Pontibacter liquoris: one gene and its partner. The protein of the gene in region 2 interacts with the protein of the main gene of each other region in a pairwise test. Links are inferred from orthologs where the notes say so. Each region holds a gene or a part of one and is shown on either strand. Other genes may lie near its edges.

The links.
Region 1: the proteins of abc-f (region 2) and LWL52_RS20420 interact in binary tests that used the Escherichia coli proteins (3 or more experiments, as listed by UniProt). The link is inferred for Pontibacter liquoris from one-to-one orthologs.

What each region holds. Positions count from the first base shown.
Region 1 is NZ_JALEBG010000003.1:793,489-805,358, forward strand. The notes cover bases 3,436-6,720. They hold LWL52_RS20420 (2-oxoglutarate dehydrogenase E1 component), read right to left. Parts: upstream 6,393-6,720; coding sequence 3,636-6,392; downstream 3,436-3,635. Other genes in these bases: odhB (2-oxoglutarate dehydrogenase complex dihydrolipoyllysine-residue succinyltransferase), read right to left, coding at 3,436-3,518. In the rest of the region: lpdA (dihydrolipoyl dehydrogenase), read right to left, coding at 98-1,501; LWL52_RS20410 (four helix bundle protein), read right to left, coding at 1,533-1,898; more of odhB, read right to left, coding at 1,935-3,435; LWL52_RS20425 (WYL domain-containing protein), read left to right, coding at 6,937-7,242; LWL52_RS20430 (M28 family metallopeptidase), read left to right, coding at 7,500-9,248; LWL52_RS20435 (DUF5602 domain-containing protein), read right to left, coding at 9,319-10,110; LWL52_RS20440 (hypothetical protein), read left to right, coding at 10,430-10,660; LWL52_RS20445 (ribonuclease D), read left to right, coding at 10,810-11,870. UniProt on the Escherichia coli protein: E1 component of the 2-oxoglutarate dehydrogenase (OGDH) complex which catalyzes the decarboxylation of 2-oxoglutarate, the first step in the conversion of 2-oxoglutarate to succinyl-CoA and CO(2).
Region 2 is NZ_JALEBG010000001.1:1,878,896-1,890,444, reverse strand. The notes cover bases 3,327-6,290. They hold abc-f (ribosomal protection-like ABC-F family protein), read right to left. Parts: upstream 5,796-6,290; coding sequence 3,858-5,795; downstream 3,327-3,857. Other genes in these bases: LWL52_RS07820 (2'-5' RNA ligase family protein), read left to right, coding at 6,132-6,290; LWL52_RS07830 (hypothetical protein), read right to left, coding at 3,327-3,398. In the rest of the region: arsB (ACR3 family arsenite efflux transporter), read left to right, coding at 1-348; LWL52_RS07845 (metallophosphoesterase family protein), read left to right, coding at 383-949; LWL52_RS07840 (hypothetical protein), read left to right, coding at 1,177-1,815; LWL52_RS07835 (SDR family oxidoreductase), read left to right, coding at 2,034-3,056; more of LWL52_RS07830, read right to left, coding at 3,144-3,326; more of LWL52_RS07820, read left to right, coding at 6,291-6,683; LWL52_RS07815 (deoxyhypusine synthase family protein), read right to left, coding at 6,829-7,800; ATP-dependent protease subunit HslV, read right to left, coding at 7,973-8,515; LWL52_RS07805 (glycoside hydrolase family 5 protein), read left to right, coding at 8,827-9,789; LWL52_RS07800 (pyruvate dehydrogenase complex dihydrolipoamide acetyltransferase), read right to left, coding at 9,869-11,549. UniProt on the Escherichia coli protein: Genetic data indicate it may be involved in ribosome assembly or function.

The DNA of each region.
Region 1 (11,870 bases), on a different replicon or contig from region 2:
AACGCGCACCTGCCAGGCCATACTTTGGGAGGTATAAAAACAAACAGCGCCACCCTGTTGGAGGGTGGCGCTGCATGTATAGCTCGTGAATAGCCGCTTATATATGGATGGCGCGATTCTCGGTGGCTGCCAGACACGCTTCTTTCATGGCTTCGGCGTAGGTCGGGTGCGCGTGGCTCATGCGGGCTACGTCTTCGGCAGAAGCCCGGAACTCCATGGCCGTTACTGCCTCTGCGATCAGGTCGGCAATGCGCGGGCCGATCATGTGCACGCCCAGAATCTCATCGGTCGCCTGGTCGGCCAGCACTTTCACAAAGCCATCCGTATCGCCGGATGCCTTGGCACGGCCCGAAGCTTTGAACGGAAACGAACCGGTTTTGTAAGCGCGGCCCTGCTCCTTCAGCTGCTCTTCGGTAAAGCCTACGCCAGCCACTTCCGGCCAGGTATACACCACCCCTGGGATCAGGTTATAATTGATATGCGGCTTCTGCCCCACCATATACTCGGCTACCAGCACGCCTTCTTCTTCGGCTTTGTGCGCCAGCATCGCTCCACGGATCACGTCGCCGATGGCGAAAATGCCGGGTACGTTGGTTTCCAGGTGATCGTTCACGGCAATCATGCCGCGCTCGCCCATCTGCACGCCGGCGTTCTCCAGGCCCAGGCCTTCGGTGTAGGGCTTGCGGCCCACCGATACTAGCACATAGTCGCCTTCGAACGTCACAGCCTCACCTTTCGGATTCTCGGCTGTTACTTTTACTGTTTCGCCTTCGTTGGTAGCGCCAGTCACTTTGTGGCTCATAAAGAACTCAAAGCCCAGTGTTTTCTTGAGGATGCGCATCAGCTCTTTGCCCAGGGCGCGGTCCATGGTCGGGATGATGGAATCCATGTACTCTATCACCTGTACTTTTGCTCCCAGGCGTGCATACACCGAACCCAGCTCCAGGCCGATCACACCACCCCCGATAATGATCAGGTTTTTCGGAACCTCGGTGAGTGTCAGCGCCTCTGTAGACGTAATGATGCGCTTTTTATCAACAGGCAGGAACGGCAAGGAGGTTGGCTTGGAACCCGTTGCGATGATAGTTCTGTCTGTTTCGATCTGCTGCTCTTTGCCTTCGGCGTCGGTGATTTTGATCGTGTTCTTGTTCACAAAAGATCCCAGGCCGAAGTAGGTATCGATCTTGTTCTTCTTCATCAGGAACGCAATGCCATCGTTGTTCGACTTTACCACGCCTGCTTTGCGCGTGATCATCTGCTCCATGTTCACCTGCAGGTTTTCCAGCTCGATGCCGTGCTCCTTAAAGGAATGCGCGGCATTGTGAAAATGCTCCGACGAATCGAGCAGCGCTTTGGACGGGATACAGCCCACGTTAAGGCAGGTGCCGCCCAGCACGTTATACTTCTCTATGATTGCAGTTTTCAGGCCCAGCTGCGCGCAACGGATCGCTGCCACGTAGCCCCCAGGACCAGAACCGATTACGGTTACATCGTATTTCATTTCTTTCAAATTAGAAATTAAAAATTAGAAATTATGAGTTTGACTTCATTGTGATAAGGATTTTGCTGATGATCTTTCTTAACTGCATGCAATCCTCATGTGTGGAATCAAACGCATTTTCGGGAATGTACTGGCTGTCCTTAAGCAGGCGCAGCCAGTATGAGGTTTCCCTAGCCTCTTTTGCGGCTATGTTTAATTTATGAATGAAATCAGCTTTAGAACTTGCAGCAATGGCTTCCTCTACATTTGCCCCAATGGAAGTACCACTTCGTAGCAGTTGCTTTGCAAGTACAAACTCTTTATGTTCTCCTGTTAAGAATTTATAAAGCTTGATTACACGAAGGGCAAAAGCATAGCTCTTGTCGCAAATGACATTCTCCTTCTTCTCCTCCCGCACAATTTCTAATTTCTAATTTCTAATTCATAATTTAGCTTAGACGCCTAATAACAAGCGCATCGGATCTTCGATGAGCTCCTTCACACGCACCAGGAAGCTTACCGACTCACGGCCGTCGATGATGCGGTGGTCATAAGACAGGGCCAGGTACATCATCGGGCGGATCTCTACTTGTCCGTTGATGGCAACCGGGCGCTGCACGATGTTGTGCATACCAAGTATAGCCGACTGCGGCGCGTTGATGATCGGCGTAGACATCATGGAACCGAACACACCACCATTGGTGATAGTGAAGGTACCGCCCGTCATCTCCTCGATCGACAACTTGCCATCGCGGGCTTTTTTGGCAAGGCGCACTACTTCTTTTTCGATGCCATCCAGCGTCAGTTGCTCGGCGTTACGGATAACCGGTACCACCAGGCCTTTAGGTGACGACACGGCAATGGAAATATCGCAGAAATCATTAAAAATCATGTCATTGCCATCGATCTGCGCATTGACGGCCGGCCACTCCTGCAGGGCTACAGTACACGCCTTGGTGAAGAACGACATAAAGCCTAAGCCTACCTCGTGCTTCTCCTTGAACTTGTCTTTATACTTGGCGCGGATGTCCATGATCGGCTTCATGTCTACCTCGTTGAAGGTGGTGAGCATGGCCGTTTCGTTTTTCACCTGCACCAGGCGGCGGGAAACGGTTTTGCGCAGCGAGCTCATTTTCTCGCGGCGCTGGTTGCGCTCGCCGGCTACAGCTGGGGCAGCAGCCTCTTGTTTAGTAGGAGCTGCGGCAGCTGGCTGTGCAACCGGTCTGGCCTGCGCGCCCTGGGCATCTTCTTTGGTGATGCGGCCATCACGGCCTGTGCCCTGTACCTGAGCGGGGTTAATGCCTTTCTCGGAAAGGATCTTACCGGCCGCCGGCGATGGCGTACCGGAAGCATAAGTCTGGGCACCAGACGTAGCGGCGGCTGGCTGCGCAGCGGCTACCTGCTGGGTAGCCGCCTCCTGCTTGGCAGCAGCCTGTGCGTTTGCCTGCACTGCGCCTGCACCTGGCAGTATGCGGCAAATGGTGGCACCGATCTCAATTGTATCGCCTTGTTTGGCTACGATCTGCAGGGTACCAGCCGCTTCTGCCGGCAGCTCGAAGGTAGCTTTATCAGACTCCAGCTCCGCGATCACTTCATCCATGGCTACATGGTCACCATCTTGTTTGAGCCAGTTGGCAATGGTAACTTCTGTAATCGATTCGCCTACAGTCGGCACTTTCATTTCCACGGCCTCGCCGGCACCGCTTGGCGTGGCAGATGCTTGGGCAGGCTCGGCCGCTGCCGGAGCAGCAGGAGCTGATGCCTGGGCAGCAGCTGCGGGAGCGGCTGGGCTGGTGGCAGCGCCATTGTCTTCGATGCGGCAGATAATAGCCCCCACATCCACTGTGTCGCCTTCCTGGGCTACAATGCGTAAAATTCCTGCAGCTTCGGCGGGCAGTTCGAACGTGGCTTTATCAGATTCCAGTTCCGCAATCACCTCATCCATCTCCACGCGGTCGCCGTCTTTCTTTAGCCACTGGGCTATGGTTACCTCGGTGATCGACTCACCCACAGCAGGCACTTTTACTTCTAAGCTCATATTTTATTCAATTAGGAATTACGAATTATGAATTACGAATTATAAAGAAGGGAGACCATGAAAGACTTGCCTTTGGATGGCTTCCCTCCTATATAATGTCTAATTTTTAACTTCTGATTAAACAGCAAATGCTCTGTCCACAATATCCTGCTGCTCTTTTACATGCACTTTCATGTAACCGGTAGCAGGCGAGGCACTGGCTTTACGGGCTACTACGTCTTCTATGCTCTTACGCATCAGGCGCAGGATGTACGTCCAGGCGCCCATGTTGGCAGGCTCTTCCTGTACCCAGTAAACTTTGGCGTTAGGATATTTGCGCAGTTCTGCCTCCAGCTGCACCTGCGGGAAAGGTGCCAGCTGCTCGAGGCGTATGATGGCCACGTCCTTGCGCTTGTTTTTCTGCTGCTCTTCCAGCAGATCGAAGTATACTTTGCCGGTGCACAGCAACACTTTCGTTACTGATTTGGCAACTGCATAATCATCTCCGATCACTTCTTTAAAGCTTCCGGACGTAAAGTCTTCTACCGGAGAAACCACCAGCGGATGACGCAGCAACGACTTTGGCGACATGTTAACTGCCGGCTTGCGGAACGGCAGCGCGAGCTGGCGACGCATAAAGTGGAAGAAGTTTGCCGGTGTGGTAATGTAGGTCACAAAGATGTTGTTCTCGGCAGCCAGCTGCAGGAAGCGCTCCGGACGGGCATTCGAGTGCTCAGGCCCTTGGCCTTCGTAGCCATGTGGCAGCAGCATCACCAGGCCGTTCATACGCTGCCACTTCGATTCGGTAGCTGTGATGAACTGGTCGATCATGACCTGAGCGCCGTTGGCAAAGTCGCCGAACTGGGCTTCCCAGATAACCAGCGCATTGGGGTTTGCCATGGCATACCCAAACTCAAAGCCCAGCACACCATACTCCGACAAAAGCGAGTTGTAGATCTCAAACGAGCCCTGCTTCTCGGCCATGTGGTTCAGGTTGTTATAAGGAGCGCTGGTCACGGCATCGTGCAACACGGCATGGCGGTGCGAGAAAGTACCCCGCTGCACATCCTGGCCCGAGAAGCGAACGATATGGCCGTCTAACAGCACCGAACCGTAAGCCAGCAACTCGCCGGCTGCCCAGTTGAGCTGCTTTGTTTCAAAGAACATGTCTTTGCGCTCTTTCAGCAGTTTCTCGATCTGCTTCAGCGGTTTGAAGCCCTGCGGCAACGTGGTCAGCGCCTGGCCCACCTGCTCTATCACCTGTAGCGGCACGCCGGTTTCAGGCGACTGGTTGAAATCTTCCGGCGTGGAACGGCGCAGCGACTGCCACTCTATTTCCATCGACTGGTAGTTATAAGGCAGCGGCTTCTGCTTTACCATGTCAAGGCGGTCCTGCAGCAGTTGCCGGAACTCCTTGTCCATGTTGTTGGCCAGCTCGGCATCTACCTCGCCGCGGCTGATGAGCTCCTTGTTGTATACTTCGCGCGGGTTAGCGTGCTTGGAGATCAGGTTATAAAGTTGCGGCTGGGTAAACTTCGGCTCATCCGACTCGTTGTGGCCATGGCGGCGGTAGCACACCATGTCAATGAAGAAATCGTTGTTGTAGCGCTGACGGTATTCCATGGCCATGCGCATAGCAAACACCACGGCCTCCGGATCGTCGCCGTTTACGTGCAGCACCGGCGCATCAATAACTTTGGCCACATCCGTACAATAGATAGAAGAACGGGCATCTTCAAAATCGGTGGTAAAGCCTACCTGGTTGTTGATCACAAAGTGGATCGTACCGCCCGTGTTGTACCCCTCCAGATTCGACATCTGCGTTACCTCATACACAATACCCTGCCCTGCCAGGGCAGCATCGCCATGTATAAGGATGGGTAATATTTTATCGGCATCTTTGTTATAAAGCGTATCGATTTTAGCACGCACAAACCCTTCTACTACCGGGTTTACCGCCTCGAGGTGCGAGGGGTTGGGCGCCAGTTTCAGATTAACTTTGTGGCCCGATGGCGTCACTACTTCCGAAGAGTAGCCCATGTGGTATTTCACGTCGCCATCGCCCATGGTTAGGTCCGGAACGGCGGTGCCTTCAAATTCAGAGAAGATCTGCTCATAGGTTTTGCCCATGATGTTGGCCAGCACGTTGAGGCGGCCACGGTGTGCCATCCCGATCACCACTTCCTCTACGCCCAGTTCAGCGCCGCGGTCGATGATGGCATCCAGCGCGGGAATGGTTGTTTCGCCCCCTTCGAGTGAAAAGCGTTTCTGGCCCAGAAACTTGGTGTGCAGGAAATTCTCGAACACCACGGCTTCGTTCAGCTTGTAGAGAATGCGCTTCTTAAAGTCGATGGAGGGGTTAAAGTTCAGCGACTCGGTTTCCACTTTCTGCTTGAACCACTCCAATACCTCCGGGTCGCGGATGTACATGTACTCAAACCCAATCGGACCTTCGTAGATCTTTTGCAGCGAAGCAACAATATCACGCAGCGTAGCCGCCCCGATACCGATCACATCGCCTACCTGGAACACGGTGTCCAGGTCTGCTTCTGATAAGCCGAAATCGGCCAGGTCTAATCTTGCACGGCGATCTTTGCGCATACGCACCGGGTTGGTTTTGGAGCGCAGGTGGCCACGGGTGCGGTAAGCGTGGATCAGGTTACGCACCGCTACTTCTTTCGCTGACTCGCCTGTGGCTTCCGCGCCTTTGGCCGGAGCAGGAGCTGCCGCTGGTGCTGCTTCGTGGCCGTTGCCGTTATAGGCGGCCGAGAAATCAAATCCCTCAAAAAACTTGCGCCACCCGAAATCAACTGATTCCGGATCCTGCTGATAAGCTTTGTACAGCTTATCAATGTAGTCGCCGTGCGCGTTGGCGATATAGCTATATTTATCCATAGGTATTACGACTGTGTGTAAAGGCAAAGTTAGTAGTATTTCTTACAAATCAAATTTCATGTATTCGCATACGCAAATAACCCTTAAAAACAAGACTATAGCAACCAATTGGGTACTACTTCTGCTGTGCTACCTACTTGCTTAACGGGCATCTTGCTTAAAGTGTACGTAATCGCCTGCTGAAATTATACCTGCCTACGCAGGTTCCTACCTGCTCAAGTAATCCGCTCTGCCAGGCAGGAGCAGCAGCAGGCCAACGCATTTTAAGCTGCATTGTTATGCCATCGCCTCATTTTCAAAATAACTGCCATGTTACTTTTGTTAGGTATGAAATAACACACAATACACTTTCACGCTGTATATACTAAGTTTACTTGCGCTGCAGGAGGCCTAATCAGCTAAAAAGGCATGTTACTTTCATACGTTTGGTTTCCTGTTTAATGCTGCCGCAACATACTATCTTTAACTTACTCTTAAGTGATCTTACCAGCACGATGTGCTCAAATCGTAGGCGGATGTTCCTGTTGACTAACCATTTATACTTATGTATAGTTACCTGTTGGAAGAGTTATCGAATGCAATTGGAGCAAGGCTACTTGTTGCGTTCGACTATGATGCTGAAAGCTGCATTGTAGAGCCACACCTGCTGGGTTGTAACAAAAATGGCGAAGACTGCCTGCATGCCTGGCAAACAAGCAACACGGCAGAGACAGGTATAAAAGGAGTATGGCGCTGTTTTCTGTTCAGCAAAATTAAAAACCTGAAGCTGCTCGATGACCGCTTTAGCCATAAACGCCCGGGCTACGACCCCTATGAAAACACCATGACACGCATTTATTACCGTATTTAATGCACCAGTAAAAGCTTAGAATGTTCCTTTTGCGCCGCCTCTCCAAGTTATGAAAACTACCTGCCCTTGCGGCAGGTAAAAGATCATCGGAACAAACTGGGCTTTTACCCGTGCCATACCCGCACACCGCCTCCACGTATAAGATGGGATGTCCTGAAGCTGCTGCCGGCATGTGCCGGTTGCAGTGGCTTGTTTGCCCCTGCGCAGCAGGTCCGGGAATTGTTCTTATCTTCAGCAAGACTAAACAAGTATGCTCTATGAAAAATAACCTTCCGCTGCTCACCCTGCTGGGCCTGCTGGCAATAGGCTGCAACGAAAGCGCCCGCCAGGTAGCCGATACCAACGACGAAGCAGCAGCAACCACAACGGTCGCCAGCACTGTTTTAAAGCCCGCGTTACAAAGTATAACGGCTGCGGATCTTTTAAAGCGCACCAAAGTGCTGGCCTCTGATGCCTTTGAAGGCCGGGCACCGGGTAGTGCAGGCGAGGATTCGACGGTTAACTACCTTACCCGCCAGTTTAAACAACTGGGCCTGCAGCCTGGCAACCCTGATGGCACCTATGTGCAGAACGTACCCATGGTTGGTTTTACCCCGCAGCCCAAGGCATCGTTCGAGGCGGGCGGCAAAACAATCAGCCTTACCTTCCCCACAGATTACGTAGCGCTCACCAGGCGTTTTGTTCCCAGCATCGACGTAACGAACTCCGATATGGTGTTTGTGGGCTATGGCATTGTAGCACCTGAGTATGGCTGGGACGATTACAAAGATGTGGACGTGAAAGGCAAGACAATCGTCATGCTGATCAATGACCCGCCGGTACCCGCTCCCGGCAATGCAGGGCAACTGGACAGCACCATCTTCGGTGGCAAAGCCATGACCTACTATGGCCGTTGGACCTACAAGTATGAGATTGCTGCCCAGAAAGGCGCGGCTGCCGCAATCATCATTCATGAAACGGGCCCGGCCGGCTATCCCTATGAGGTGATCTCAGGGAGCCACAGCCGGGAGAACTTCGATATCAATAACCCTAACAAAAACATGGATCGCGCCAAAGTGGAGGCATGGATCACTACGGATAAGGCACAGCAGCTTTTCACAGCGGCCGGCAAGAACTTTGCGCAGTTGAAGCAGGCTGCCCTTCAAAAGGACTTTAAACCTGTGCCGCTAAATGCCAAAGCCAACTTCAGTATTAAAAACAAGCTGCGTGAGATCCAGTCCCGCAATGTGATTGCCAAGCTCGAAGGCGCTGATCCAAAACTGAAAGAGGAGTATGTGGTTTATTCTGCCCATTGGGACCACCTGGGCAAAGATCCTTCCCTGAAAGGCGATCAGGTATACAACGGGGCCCTGGACAACGCCAGCGGCACTGCCGGCCTGCTTGAACTGGCCGAAGCATTCACCAAGCTGCCTCAGAAGCCTAAGCGCTCCATCCTGTTTCTGGCAGTAACCGGCGAGGAAAAAGGATTGCTGGGCTCTAAGTATTACGCCACTAACCCGCTGTACCCGCTGAATAAAACACTGGCCGATATCAACATGGATGTGCTGAATGCCTATGGCCCGACAGAGGATGTGACCGTGATCGGCTATGGAAACTCTACGCTGGAAGACGTGCTGGCGCAGGAAGCAAAATCACAGAAGCGCCACATTGTGCCGGAGTCTTCACCGGAGAACGGCTCTTTTTACCGCTCCGATCATTTCGAGTTTGCCAAGCAGGGCGTTCCGGCCCTGTATGCCGAATCGGGGGTAGTGGCCCGCAACCAGCCTGCCGATTATGTGAAGAAATGGCAGGAAAACTATACAGCCAAAGATTACCACAAAGTAAGCGACGAGGTGCGGGACGACTGGAACCTGGACGGCGCCGTGGAGGACCTGCAGCTCTTTTTCCGGGTTGGCCTGCGAGTGGCAAATACCCCGAAATATCCTGAATGGAAAGAAGGGACCGAGTTTAAAGCAAAGCGCGACGCTTCGCTTTCCGGCACCAATAGCGCCAGCGCTTCCCGGTAGCCTGCCTATTTCATAAAAGAGCCCCTGCATACTTTGCTGTATGCAGGGGCTCTTTTACTTATGGCTATACTTACTTTGCTTTTCTATAGCGTAGGTCGGTTAACGATACGCTATACTCCTTGGCTGCTGTATTATGCACAATAGTATAGGTTAACGGATAATAGCCGGACTTCTGCACTTTTGGGGCTTGGGCCACATCCATCTTCATCACGGCGTTAGGTGCTAACTGCTGCAGGTAGGTAACGGCTACCATGGGCTCAAAAAAGATCACCTTGTTGTTATTTGCGCCATAGATAAAGGTTCTTGTAAATTCGCCGCCATTGTGCTGCGGTTCATGCAAGTCTTCCCAGTGCACGCCCATATTCGGCACGGCAAACATGCCGGAGGAGTAGTTTTCTGGCATGTAGTTCTTTTTAAAGCTGTCCGTATTCTCCTGCGGCCCCCCGGTGATCTTCGCCCTTTCTTCATCGGAGATCATGTAAAAGTGAACATCAAAGTGAGGGACAAAGTATACTTCCGGGTGCCCCATGCTGTTCCAATCCAGCGAGATGGTTTTAAAAGGCGTTTTAGCACCCTGCTCCGGTAAGGGCAGCGTAAACATGGCATCCGGCTGCTTGGCCAGGCTTTCCACTGCCTTTACCGATACGTTCATCCCGATCGCTTCCGGTTTTCCATCCTTGTCCAGCTTAACCCAGGCTTTGGCATAGCCATCCCCTACCGTAGTAGAAGGGCCGTAATAAGTTCTGGCGTGGTCCTTGTCGCCTCCTGGAATAACATCATCCAGTCTGTCGCAGCCAGACAGTGAAAGGAAAAACAGGGCAAGTGAGAAAGCCCAGATACTGCGGTACATTGGTTGTTTCATAGCTTTTGATTTTATAAAGTGATGCGAAATTATTTACTGCTAACTCACGGGGCATACTGCCGGCCCGGCTTAGCATATCATCAAGTTACATATTGTGACTTTAATTATAAATTTTTATACTATGTAAACTCCTGCCTTTACTATAACTTTATACTTGTTTGCCCGGCGCATGTCTTCCATCCCGAATTAAGGGCCCTTTACGTAAGTATAAGTACCGTTAACTTCTAAAAACACAGTTATACTTCCTTCCGGGGGTTACCTGACGCGTATGGGAGTATAAAGAGTACAAAAATTAATTTGTACACAAATTGATATTCTTATGAAAAAGACATGGAAATTAGCCTTTGCCGCCTTTGCAGTTTTTGCATTTACGGCTTGTGGCACCGATAACAATAATGCAACCGAATCTGATACAATGGAATCCACTGATCAGGTAGATACGACTACTACGGATAGCAACATGGATTCTGATACGACTGTGGTGCAGGACTCTACTGTAAACGATGGCGTTATAGACAACATTAAAGAGGAGCAGCCTCCTGTAGAATAACCTAGTTTTTACATTACCATTCCCTAAGTCTCTGCCCGCCTGGGCAGAGACTTTTTTTGTGCCCACCAGAACGAATAGGGCCGTGGGAAGAGTACAAAAGAATAAAGTGCAGAGGGTGCTTATGTGCAGTAAACATTTTAACTTTAGGAATGGAAAATACACCGCTAATGCACGACGGCATGGCCATTAAGCTCATTGAGTCGGACAAAGCTTTGCTGCGCACCGTGGAAGTGCTGCAGCAGAATAAGGTGCTGGCGCTGGACCTTGAGTTTGACCAGAACCGCTTTACGTATGGCTTCAACCTGTGCCTGATACAAATTGCCGACGAAAGTGGCACCTGTTATATCATAGATCCCTTTACGCTGACCACGCTGGCGCCGCTCTACACAGTGCTGGAAAATCCGGCGATCACCAAGATCATCCATCACTCCAATAATGATATTATGTTGCTCAATAAGATGGGCTGCAACATCAAGGGCGTGCTGGATACCGATGTAGCGGCAAAACTGCTGAACTACGAACGCTCCTCGCTGGCCACGGTTTTAAAGGAAGAGTTTGAAAAGGAAATTGATAAGTCGCAGCAGTCCAGCAACTGGAACAAGCGCCCGCTTACCGAAGAGCAACTCCGCTACGCCGCCATCGATGTGATCTACCTGCACCAGGTGATGCAACGCCTGGTAAGCCAGTTAGCGGAAAAAGGGCGCTTGTCGTGGCTGGAGGAGGAAGATCATCTGTTGGAACAGATCTCTTATTCAGAGCCGGAAAACCCGCACCTCAAGCTCCGCAATGCTTTCCGCCTTACTACTTACCAGCAGTTCATTCTGAAGAAGTTATTCGCATTCAGGGATGAAATGGCGCAGGCCTTCAACAAACCCTCTTCATACGTGATCGGAAACGAAGCCCTGGTAGAGCTGGCCAGCACACCGGATGTAGCCGTACACGAATGGCTACATCATACCAAAGGTATCCACGGCGGCCTGAAAAAGCCTCGTAACGAGAAACTGTTGAAAGAAACCCTGGAGCAGGCGCAGCACGAAGCCCAAGAGTTAAACATTCCGCACGACTTTGCAGATAACCGCTGGCAGCGGCCCCTGCGCACGCCTGAAACAGAGCAGCGCAAAGAGGCACTTACCCAGGTACAAAAAGCAATCATAGAGAAGTATGGCGAGTTCACTTCCCGCCTCATCATCAACCAAAGCCTGATTACGGA
Region 2 (11,549 bases):
GGCGGATTGATCGTGCAAATTCCATTGGATGTTTTGCGCATCGCCTTGCCCCTGGCTTTATACTTTGCCCTGATGTTTTTGCTAAGCTTTATCGCCGGCAAGGCAGCGGGCGCCAGTTATGCCGAAACCACCTCAGTAGCATTTACAGCGGCGGGTAATAATTTCGAGCTAGCCATTGCAGTAGCCATTGCGGTGTTTGGCTTAAACTCAGGGCAGGCTTTTGCCGGTGTGGTAGGTCCGCTGGTTGAAGTTCCTGCTCTGATCGCCCTGGTGAATGTGGCCTTCTGGTTCCGCCGCAAATATTATCCTTTTCCTGCCACTGCCAAAAAAAACACGCCACTTCCTTAATCCACCCTGTTTAACCTTTTACCCAAATACCCATATGACCATCGCGCTCTTCTCTGACGTACACGCGAATCTTCCGGCATTGCAAGCCATGTTTGCCGATATGGAATTACACCGTCCGGATGCTATTTACTGCCTCGGCGATTTGGTGGGGTATAATAGCTGGCCAAACGAAGTAATAAACGAGATGCGCCGCAGGGGCATACCCACTATTGCCGGTAACTACGATGAAGGGATAGGCAACACAAGCGATGCCTGTGGCTGTGCCTATAAAACCGATGAAGACAAGGCCATGGGAAGTATTTCCATTGCTTATACTAATGCACAGGTGCAGCCACAGGAACGCAGCTACCTTCAAACCCTACCAGCCCACATCCGGGTAAGCTTTCATATAGCAGGCCGGCCGCTAAACCTGATGCTGGTACACGGCAGCCCCCGCCGGATAAACGAGTACCTATTTGAAGACCGCGATGAAAAAAGCTTGCTTCGGATTTTAAAAGAGGCTGATGCGGATATTTTGTGCTTCGGACACACGCACAAGCCATTTCATCGTAGCTTGCCCGAAGAGAAAGAAGGAAAATACATCTATCGCTATGCGCAATAGAAGCTAGCCCGCTGCCCGACAAATATGCCGATATGCTCCGCAAAGCCTATTAACGCTGCTTACCCCTGCTCAGCGCTTATCCTGACTCTGCACCAAGGGCCCGACTTTCCTTTCAGAACTTTTTCGGGTAGTTTACTAAACTTTATACTTGTGCAGGCTTTTCAGCGCGAAAAAACCAACGCCGGCCGCTCCCCAAACGTAAGCAGGTAACTAAAAAGGAGATACGTATGGGACTGAAGAAAATAGTAGATGAGATAAAAAAAGAGGTAAAGGTACTGAAGGGCGAAGAAACCAAAGATAAAACCTATACCAACGAAACCAAATATCCGGATGCTACAACGGCACGCAAGCAGTTTGAACTCGCGAAGCAGAAGTTGTTTGCCGTGAATGACTGGTCCAATATAAGCGGTTTTGAATCAACCTTTACCCTCTACGACCCGGAGGGAAATAAAGTAAGTCGCACCAAGCCACAGATCGGCGATTACATTGAGATCGTATTACCGGCCACCAGCATTGATAACTGGGTACAGGTCACCGATGTACATGAGGAAGAGAACATGGCCGATTTTGTCGTGCACCCCAGCAAAATGCCGGCAAAGCTCGCAGAAAACCAACAGGAAGTGAAGCATTTTTTCAGTAAAGAAGCCAGCAGCACGTTCCGGGTGGAGCTACAAGGCACTACTCTTATCGCTTCGGAGCTGGGCCGCAACGAAGGGATCAACAACCAAGGCGAAGAAGCCGGCGACCGCGCCATCCTTAACACACTGGTAGCCGAAGGCGGCTGGGCACAAATGCAGCAGATCCATTGGGATATTCTGACCCGCTACCTGGTACACCAGCACGAGGGAGCGCGTACATCCCTGTAACGCTTACATAGAAATTACGAAAGTAAAATAAGAGCTGCGCTAAAGTATAGCGCAGCTCTTTTTGCTCTACCAGCCATTGTTTTAGAACATGCTTTTTAGGTATAAACTAAAGTCAGCTTTGCAGGGCTTTCAATGGGTTTACAACTAACACCAAAAAGCAGGCGTACGCATAACAAGTAATTTATTTGCAACGCAAACTATGAAAAACAAACACTGACATGGATACACAAGAAAGAACACAACGCCGGGGGGTAGTCGTTGTAACAGGTGCTTCTGCCGGACTTGGAAGGGCTACGGTGCGCCTTTTTGCAAAACACGGCTACGACGTGGCTATGCTGGCCCGCGGTAAAGAAGGCTTGGAAGCAGCAAAGAAGGAAGTAGAAGCTGTAGGCCGCAAAGCCATTTACTTTTTAGTAGATGTTGCCGACGCGGAAGCAGTGGAAAATGCGGCAGCCCGCACTGAAGAAGAATTAGGTGAGATTGACATCTGGGTGAATAATGCGATGAACAGTGTCTTTAGCCCGGTAAAGGAAATGCTGCCCGATGAATATAAACGGGTAACCGAAGTTACGTACCTGGGCCAGGTATACGGCACGTTGGCAGCATTAAAGCGTATGCTGCCCCGCGACCGTGGTTCCATTGTGCTCGTCGGATCGGCGCTTGCTTACAGGGGAATTCCGCTGCAATCGGCTTACTGTGGTTCCAAACACGCCGTAGAAGGCTTTTTTGATTCGCTCAAAACAGAGCTGCTGCACGACAAAAGCAAAGTAAAGTTAAGTATGGTGCAGCTGCCGGCCATGAACACGACCCAGTTCAGCTTTGTGAAAACACGCCTTCCCAACAAGCCTAAACCCATGGGTAAGATTTATCAGCCGGAAGTTGCAGCCGAAGCTATTTTATTTGCAGCAAAAGACGGGCGGCGCGAGATATTTGTTGGCTGCCCTACCGTTGAGGCGATTGTCGGAAATAAAATCGCCCCGTGGTACGCGGATTATGTACTGGCGAAAACCGGTTTTGACGGTCAGCAGACCGATATACCAGAAGATCCGAACAGGCCTAATAACCTGTGGGAACCCATCCCGGGCGACCATGGCGCGCATGGTACCTTTGGAGCAGAAGCTGCGGATTTCAGCCCCGAACTCTGGCTGAGCATGAACCGGAATAAAATTTATGCCGGTGCACTGGCGCTCGGAGGGATCATTTTAGGCGCTTATGCCACTAAAAAGAAAAAGAACGCCTAAAGTAATGCCTGCTGTTAAAGTATAAAGCCCTGACGAACTTCCCCAAATTGTCAGGGCTTTGCTTTTTAGCAGAATGACAGTAAAAAGTTAGCGGCGAGCCATATTCGCTTTGGAATGCGGCTTTTTCATTGTTTTCAATGCATACTGCGCATAAGCCGGGCAAGTACCCTGCTGCTGGCAGGAAGCGGTTAAAACAACTACAAAAAGAAAAAGGAAAAGCTTCGCTAAAAGAGATTTCATACTATACTTCGTTATGGTTGTTTGTAGGTGACTTTGCTGATCGTTAACCCATTTCCCTTTCAACACGCTGGAATCTTCAACTGCTACTCTCCTCTTTTGCAAGTGCCAGTAAAACCTTGATTTGTTTTATTGCTACTCCCCTGTTGTTAACATTGTGCAAATGTATCTCAACTTTTATATATAAACAAACTTATATAGAAAATATGATATATTTATACTTAGCCTATTGCAAAAACGACCTTTAAAGCTATTTAAAGCATTTTTCTTGTATTCTATAGGATTCAAAAAACTCTCAATAAAATTGCGTGGCAGTTCTTTAGCTGAACTAAAGTATAAACACTTCGTATCGCCCTGACTCTAAATTATAGCTGCCTCCTTTCTTTTTCCATTTACATCTATCACACAATGGAACGTTGGGATTAGCCTGTGGCAGAAACATAAAAAAAGCCCCTGCCATTTAGTGCTAGGGGCTTTTTTGTCATGCATACCTTCTAAGGCAATCCTTTTCAGCTCACAGGGTAATAACCATTAGAATATACCTGAAGTGCCTGCAAAGGAGCATTAATCCTGCAGCTTTGATTCGAGTTCTTCTACTTCCATCATCAGCTCCTCCCATTTTTGCTGTTGGGTGGCCAGTTCTTTCTGAACAGCCTCGAACTGAAGCGAAGTTTCTTCTAATAGGCTGACGTTGCCGTATACTTTCGGGTCGGCAAGTTTGGCTTCATACTGGGCAAGTTCCTGTTCCAGTTTAGAGATGATCTTTTCTATATCGCTTACCTGCCTGTTCACCTGTTTTAGCTGGTTGTTTAGCTGCACGTGATCGCTCTTTTCGCGGGGCTGCTTCTGCTTTTCTACCTGCTTTTGCACTACCGGAGCGGCCTGGGTTACTTTTTTGGCATCTTTGGCGCGCAGCTCCTGAAACATCTCATACTCGTGGTAGGTGCCCGGGTACTCTTTCAATTGGAAATCCTCGATGTACCAGATCTTGGTAGCCACATTCTCTACAAAGAAGCGGTCGTGCGAGATCACCACAAAGGTGCCTTCATACTGCTCCAGTGCCTGGATCAGGATATTGACCGATTGCATGTCGAGGTGGTTGGTCGGCTCATCAAGCATCAGAAAATTTGCCTGCGAGATAAGCGTTTTCGCCAAGGCTACCCGGCTCTTCTCCCCTCCTGAAAGCACTTTGATCTTCTTAAAAGCTTCATCGCCTGTAAAAAGGAAAGAGCCAAGTATGGTGCGCAGTTCCATTTCTGTTTTGCCGGAACCGGCCTGCTGCAGCTCCTGCAGTATCTCGTTTTCTATGTTGAGTGATTCGAGCTGGTGCTGGGCGTAAAACGACATGATGACGTTGTGGCCTAGTTCGCGGTTGCCTTTTATCAGTTCGGAGCCCGCTATAATGCGCAGCAACGTGGATTTACCTTTGCCGTTTGCCCCTACCAGCGCAATTTTATCACCCCGTTCGATGTGCACGTTCGTGTCGCGGAAGATCATTTTATCGCCGTAGCTCTTGCTCATGTGCTCGAGGCGGAAAATGTGGCGGCCGGGCTGTATGCTGAACTTAAAGCTGAAGTTTACCTTAGCCGACTCAGGCGCTACTTCCTCCACGCGGTCCAGCTTATCTAGTAATTTTTGGCGGCTTTGCGCCTGCTTGGCTTTGGAGGCTTTAGCCTTGAAGCGCTCAATGAAACGCTCTGCTTGCCGTATCTGCGATTGCTGGTTTTCATAAGCGCCTTTTTGTATCTCGTTGCGCAGCGCCTTTTCTTCTATATAAAAGCTATAATTGCCGGCATACACATTCAACTTGCTGTTGGCTACCTCCACAATCATATTAGTGGTGCGGTCCAGAAACTCCCTGTCATGCGATACGATCACCACAGCCCCTTCAAAACGCTCCAGGTATGATTCAAGCCACTTAATAGAAGGCAGGTCCAGGTGGTTGGTTGGCTCATCGAGCAACAGCAGCGAAGGTTGCTGCAAGAGGATCTTGGCCAGCATTACGCGCATGCGCCAGCCACCCGAGAAAGAAGCCAGGGGTTGCTGCAGCTCCTCGGTGCTGAAGCCAAGGCCTTCCAGTATGGCTTCGGCATTGGCTTGCATGGTATAGCCACCCAGCGCCTCGAAGCGTTCCTGCAGGTTAGCCAGCCGGTCTACCAGGTCATCATGGAAATTATTTTCGAATTCTACTAGCACCTTATCAATCTGGTGCTGCAGCTGCAGCGCCTCGTCAAAGGCCTGCATGGCTACCGACAGTATACTTTCATGGGTTTCATAACTGAGCAGATCCTGGTTCAGAAAACCGATGGTAGTTTCTTTGCTCATCTGGATACTGCCTCCATCCGGTTTGTACTCGCCCACAATAATGCGCAGCAGCGTAGATTTGCCCGTTCCGTTCAGGCCGATCAAACCGATCTTGTCTTTAGGCTTGATGTGGAGGTTGGCATCCTCGTACATGGGGCGACTACCGAAATGGAAACTGAGGTTGTTTATGGAAATCATGTAATACTGTTCTTAATTCGAGGGGTAAAGGTACTTAATTTTATGGCAGCTATAAAGTATACGCGCAACACTAACACACCCAAGTCGCAGGCAATTCAATTTAAATCCGGAAATCCGAAGTTGGTTTGTTTTAAAGTATGCGGCCATGCGTTCTAGGACAATAGCTTGTGGGCTAAACCGATGGAGCCTGTTGGAGCCAGTATAGGAGCTGGTATACCCGGCTCAAACAAGTATAGCAAAGGTAAAGCAAGTGAACCAATGCCTGCTAAACTCGTTTCATAGCAAACGTATACTACTTCAGGCATCCGCTATTAAATCACTCTCACTACATTTTTTATGATTGCGATCACTTCGCTTTTAGATGAGGATCATTCCGAACGGGTATTGGAATTAACCGGACACCTGGAAAAGAAATTTGGCTTAACAGGCGTGAAGATGACGCCGTATGCCCACCTGACGCTTCTCACGGCCGAGGTCCCCGATATGGAGGAGCTGAAGCATTACCTGGACCAGGTAAGCCTGGAAACACCTTCTATTACTGTTCGGACCACCGGCCTTGGCGTATTTCCGGGGCAGAGTCCGGTGGTTTATATTCCTGTGCTGCGCACCCCTCCTATTAACCAGCTGCATGCCCGCTTGCACCGTGAAATATCAGAAATGAGCAGCGAGATGGGTTTATACTACAATCCTAATCTCTGGCTTCCTCACATTTCACTAGCCCTTGGCGATACTACCCCTGAAATGCTCGGCCCTGTTCTGTCGTTCCTGTGCCAGTTTAACTTTAACTGGGAGATCAAGATTGAGAACCTCACCATCCTGCAGAAATGCGGCGAATATTTTTTGAAGGAAGAAGAATTTCGGTTTGGCCGGCGCGAATTTATCGCCTAAAGGAGCGCACTACAAGTATATGACTGCCTGATGTGCTAACTGTTGTGGCTAACAGTTTTAAAACAAATTAGCACAAGCTCGTACTAAAAACACAAAAGCCTGGAAAGTATACTTCCCAGGCTTTTATAGTATAAACTATTCCGGATTACATATCCAGGATGATAGCGAAAATAAGCGGCGCCACAATAGTAGCATCCGACTCGATTACGAACTTAGGCGTATCCTTGCCCAGCTTACCCCAGGTGATCTTTTCGTTTGGCACAGCGCCGGAGTAAGAACCATAGCTGGTCGTTGAATCAGATATCTGGCAGAAATAACCCCAAAGCGGCACGCTGGTGCGTTGCAGATCCTGGTGCAGCATTGGCACCACGCAGATCGGGAAGTCGCCGGCAATACCGCCACCGATCTGGAAGAAACCGATCTTTGATTCGTCCGTCGCGTTGTTGGTATAAAAATCGGCCAGCTCGATCATGTACTGGATACCGGTTTTCATGGTATGCACATTCTTGATATCGCCGCTGATCACGTGGCCGGAGTAGATGTTACCCAGCGTAGAATCTTCCCAACCCGGTACAAAGATCGGCAAGTTCTTTTTAGCCGCTTCCAGCATCCAGCTGTTCTTCGGGTCGATCTGGTAGTACTGCTCCAGTTCGCCGCTCAGCAGGATCTGGTAGAAGAACTCGTGCGGGAAGTAAGCTTTTCCCTCTGCATCGGCCTTTTCCCAGAATTTTAGCACGGTGTGCTCAATGCGACGCATGGCCTCTTCTTCCGGAATACAGGTATCAGTTACACGGTTCATGTGGCGGTTCAGCAAATCTTCCTCGTCCTGCGGAGTCAGGTCGCGGTAGTGCGGAATGCGCTCATAAAAATCGTGGGCCACCAGGTTAAAGATATCCTCTTCCAGGTTAGCACCGGTACAGGTAATGGCCTGCACTTTGTCCTGGCGGATCATCTCGGCAAGTATAATGCCCAGCTCTGCCGTAGACATAGCGCCGGCCAGTGTGATCATCATTTTACCACCTTCGTTCAGGTGCGTTTTGTATCCTTCGGCAGCATCTATCAAAGCGGCTGCGTTAAAGTGCTTGTAGTGTTTCTTTAAAAAATTTGTTACTTCCATATTCATTAGCTTAAAGCAACCGCTACAGGGTTACATGGGTCCGCAAAGGTAAGATATATTTTCTTATTCAATGTTCGTTATTCGTTAATTGCCGCTATAAGGTTGAGCATGAAGACGAACCCGATCCCGGGCCCCTACCCATTCTAACCTTTTAACTCATTAACTTTTTTGCTTATTTGGCTGGCTTCTCAATGATGAGGTTATGGTTGGTATAGATGCAGATGTCGGCGGCAATGTTGAGGGCTTCGCGCACCATTTCCTCGGCCGATAAATGCGGCGCGTGTTTCTTGAGTGCCAGTGCGGCGGCATGGGCATACATACTTCCTGAACCAATGGCCGCGATCTGGTTATCGGGCTCCAGCACATCGCCTGTGCCAGAGATAATGAGCAGTTCCTCTTTATTGGCAACCACCATCATGGCTTCCAGCTTGCGCAGGTACTGGTCTTTGCGCCAATCCTTGGCCAGCTCAATGGCGGCGCGCTTCATGTTGCTCTGGTAGGCATTCAGCTTTTCTTCGAAACGCTCCAGCAATGTAAACGCGTCGGCAGTGGAGCCGGCAAAACCTGTCACTATTTTGCCATCCAGCAGCTTCCGGATCTTTTTAACGTTGCTCTTGGCAATGTGCTTGTCCATGGTGGCCTGCCCATCAGCACCAAGCGCTACTTCACCGTTGTGGTAAATGCCGCAAACGGTGGTTGATCTTATTTTGGTCATGTGTGTCTTTTTACTCAGGTGAATACAGCTATACGTTATACTTGCTGTCTTGTAAGTCAAGCTATCTCAAACAAAAAGCCAAAGCCGCCTGATGTGCCAAATTGTCCATACGCCGGCCTTTGCCCTGCTGCCAGCAATCTGCCTAAGGATGCTAGTATTTGTTTTATAAAAGCACGGGCAAGTATAACCAGCAACGCTTCAGAAGCTCGCTTTCGTGCTATACTTCATGGTACTACAATTTTATTCATGCCAAATATAAATATGCTAGTTAGAATATATAAATTAATGCTTTGGTACTGAAGAAGAAACATATGAAAGGAAAACTACTGGTAGCCGCTTTGCTCCTTTTGTGGAGCACCACGGCAGCGACGGCACATTCCGTGAAGAATCACGGCAAGCTGTCGGTTACGGGTACGCAACTGACGGATGAAAAAGGGAATGCTGTGGTGTTGCGGGGCATGAGCTATGGCTGGCATAATTTCTGGCCACGTTTTTATAACTCCGCATCGGTGAAATGGCTGCGCAACGACTGGAATGTGTCGGTGGTACGGGCGGCCATGGGCATAGAACCCAAAAACGGCTACCTGGAAAAACCCGACTGGTCGAAAGAGAAAATCAAAGCGGTTGTAGAAGGCGCCATTCAAAACGATGTATATGTGATCATCGACTGGCACAGCCACAACATCAACCTGAAAGAAGCCAAGACTTTTTTTACAGAGATGGCCCAAACGTATGGCGATAAACCGAACGTCATTTACGAGATCTTCAACGAGCCGGACCAGGAAAGCTGGGACGAAGTGAAGGCTTATTCCGAACAAATAATTGCCGTCATCAGAGCCATAGACCCCGACAATGTGATCCTGGTGGGCTCCCCGCACTGGGATCAGGACATTCACCTGGTGGCTGATGCGCCGCTTACTGGCTTTGATAACCTGATGTATACCGTGCATTTTTATGCCGCCACCCACAAACAAGCGCTCCGCGACCGGTGCAATTACGCGCTAGGCAAAGGCATTCCGATCTTTATTTCGGAATCAGCCGGTATGGAAGCCTCCGGCGATGGGCCCATCAATATGGAGGAATGGACAAAATGGCTAGACTGGGCCGAAAAGAACAAGATCAGCTGGATCACCTGGTCGGTGTCAGATAAAGATGAAACCTGTTCGGTACTGTTGCCCACGGCCCGCGATACAGGCCGCTGGAAAGAAAAAGACATGAAAGAAGCCGGAATCAAAAGTCGGGCGCTCATCCGCAAGTATACTTCCGGTAAGTAATGGAATGCACCCTGGTTTAAACAAAAAGCCCTTCCATTTCCGGAAGGGCTTTTTGTTTACTTATACTTTGCCAGCAGGATTACACCAGGATGCGCACCGGGTTTTCCAGCAGGTTCTTAAACGTTTGCAGGAAGGCAGAGCCGACAGCGCCGTCTACCACGCGGTGGTCGCAGGACAAGGTCACTTTCATAACGTTGCCTATGCGGATCTCCCCGTTACGCACAACCGGCGTTTGCTTGATGCCTCCCACTGCCATGATGCAGGCATCCGGCGGGTTGATGATGGCGGTAAACTCTTCGATGCCGAACATGCCCAGATTCGAGATGGTAAAGGTGTTTCCTTCCCAGTCAGAGGGCTGTAGTTTCTTGCTCTTGGCTTTGCCACCCAGGTCTTTCACCTCGGCTGCAATGGCAGAAAGCGACTTGTAGTCGGCATTGCGTACCACCGGTACCAGCAAACCTTCTTCTACCGCTACGGCCACGCCAATATTTATCTGCTTGTTATAACGGATCTTATCGCCCAGCCACGAGGAGTTCACCGCCGGGTGCTGGCGCAGGGCAGCTGCCGCCGCTTTGATCACCAGGTCATTGAACGATACTTTCACCGGCGATACTTCATTTATACTTACACGCGCCTCCATGGCCTTGTCCATGTCAATTTCCATGGTCAGGTAGAAGTGCGGAGCAGAGAATTTGCTTTCGGCCAGACGGCGGGCAATTACCTTGCGCATCTGCGAAACAGCAACTTCCTCGTAAGAGTCGGCCGGAATGCCGGTGGCTACTGCCGGAGCGGCCTGCGGTGCAGCTGCTTTTGCGGCCTGCTGTGGTGCAGCTGCTGGCGTAAAGTTCTCCACGTCGCGCAGCACAATGCGGCCACCTTCGCCGGATCCTTTTATCTGGGTAAGGGCAAGGCCCTTTTCTTTTGCTACTTTTTTGGCCAGTGGCGAGGCTTTGATACGGCCGTTTTCTGCCCCTGCGCCCTGGGAGGTCTGCTCCTGTGCTTCAGGGCCTGGAACCTGCTCTGTCTCCACTTTTTCTGAAGTCACAGCATCTACGCCGGCTGCAATGCCAGCTTCTGTTTTGGCTTCATCCTGGCGGGATTCTTTGTTAGCGGAGCCAGCACCCAGCAAAGCCTGGTAATCTGCGCCCTTCTCGCCGATAACGGCAATAACGGCATCCACGGCTACTGAGTCACCTTCTTTCACACCTGTATAGAGCAGAGTGCCGTCTTCGTAGGCTTCCAGTTCCATGGTCGCCTTGTCGGTTTCCACTTCTGCCAGCACATCCCCTGACGTTACTTTGTCGCCTACTTTCTTCAGCCACGACACCAGTACGCCTTCCGTCATGGTATCGCTCATCTTCGGCATGCGGATCACAGAGGCTTTGATGTTGCTGGTATCAACGGCTGCTACTGCCGGTGCTGCTTCTTTTGCCGGAGCAGGCGCAGCTTCTTCTTTCTTCGGTTCCGGAACCTTCTCCTCGGCCTTGGCAGCGGGAGCTGCGGCATCCGATCCCCCACTCAGCAGTGCGGAGATGTCCTCTCCTTCTTTGCCAATGATGGCAATCACAGCGTCGACTGGTACACTATCGCCCTTCTTGGGACCAATGTGTAAAAGGGTACCATCGTTGTAAGACTCCAGTTCCATGGTGGCTTTATCGGTCTCTACTTCAGCCAGTACATCACCAGCATTAACCTTATCACCAACGTTTTTGAGCCAAGATGCTATCACCCCTTCCGTCATTGTGTCGCTCATCTTGGGC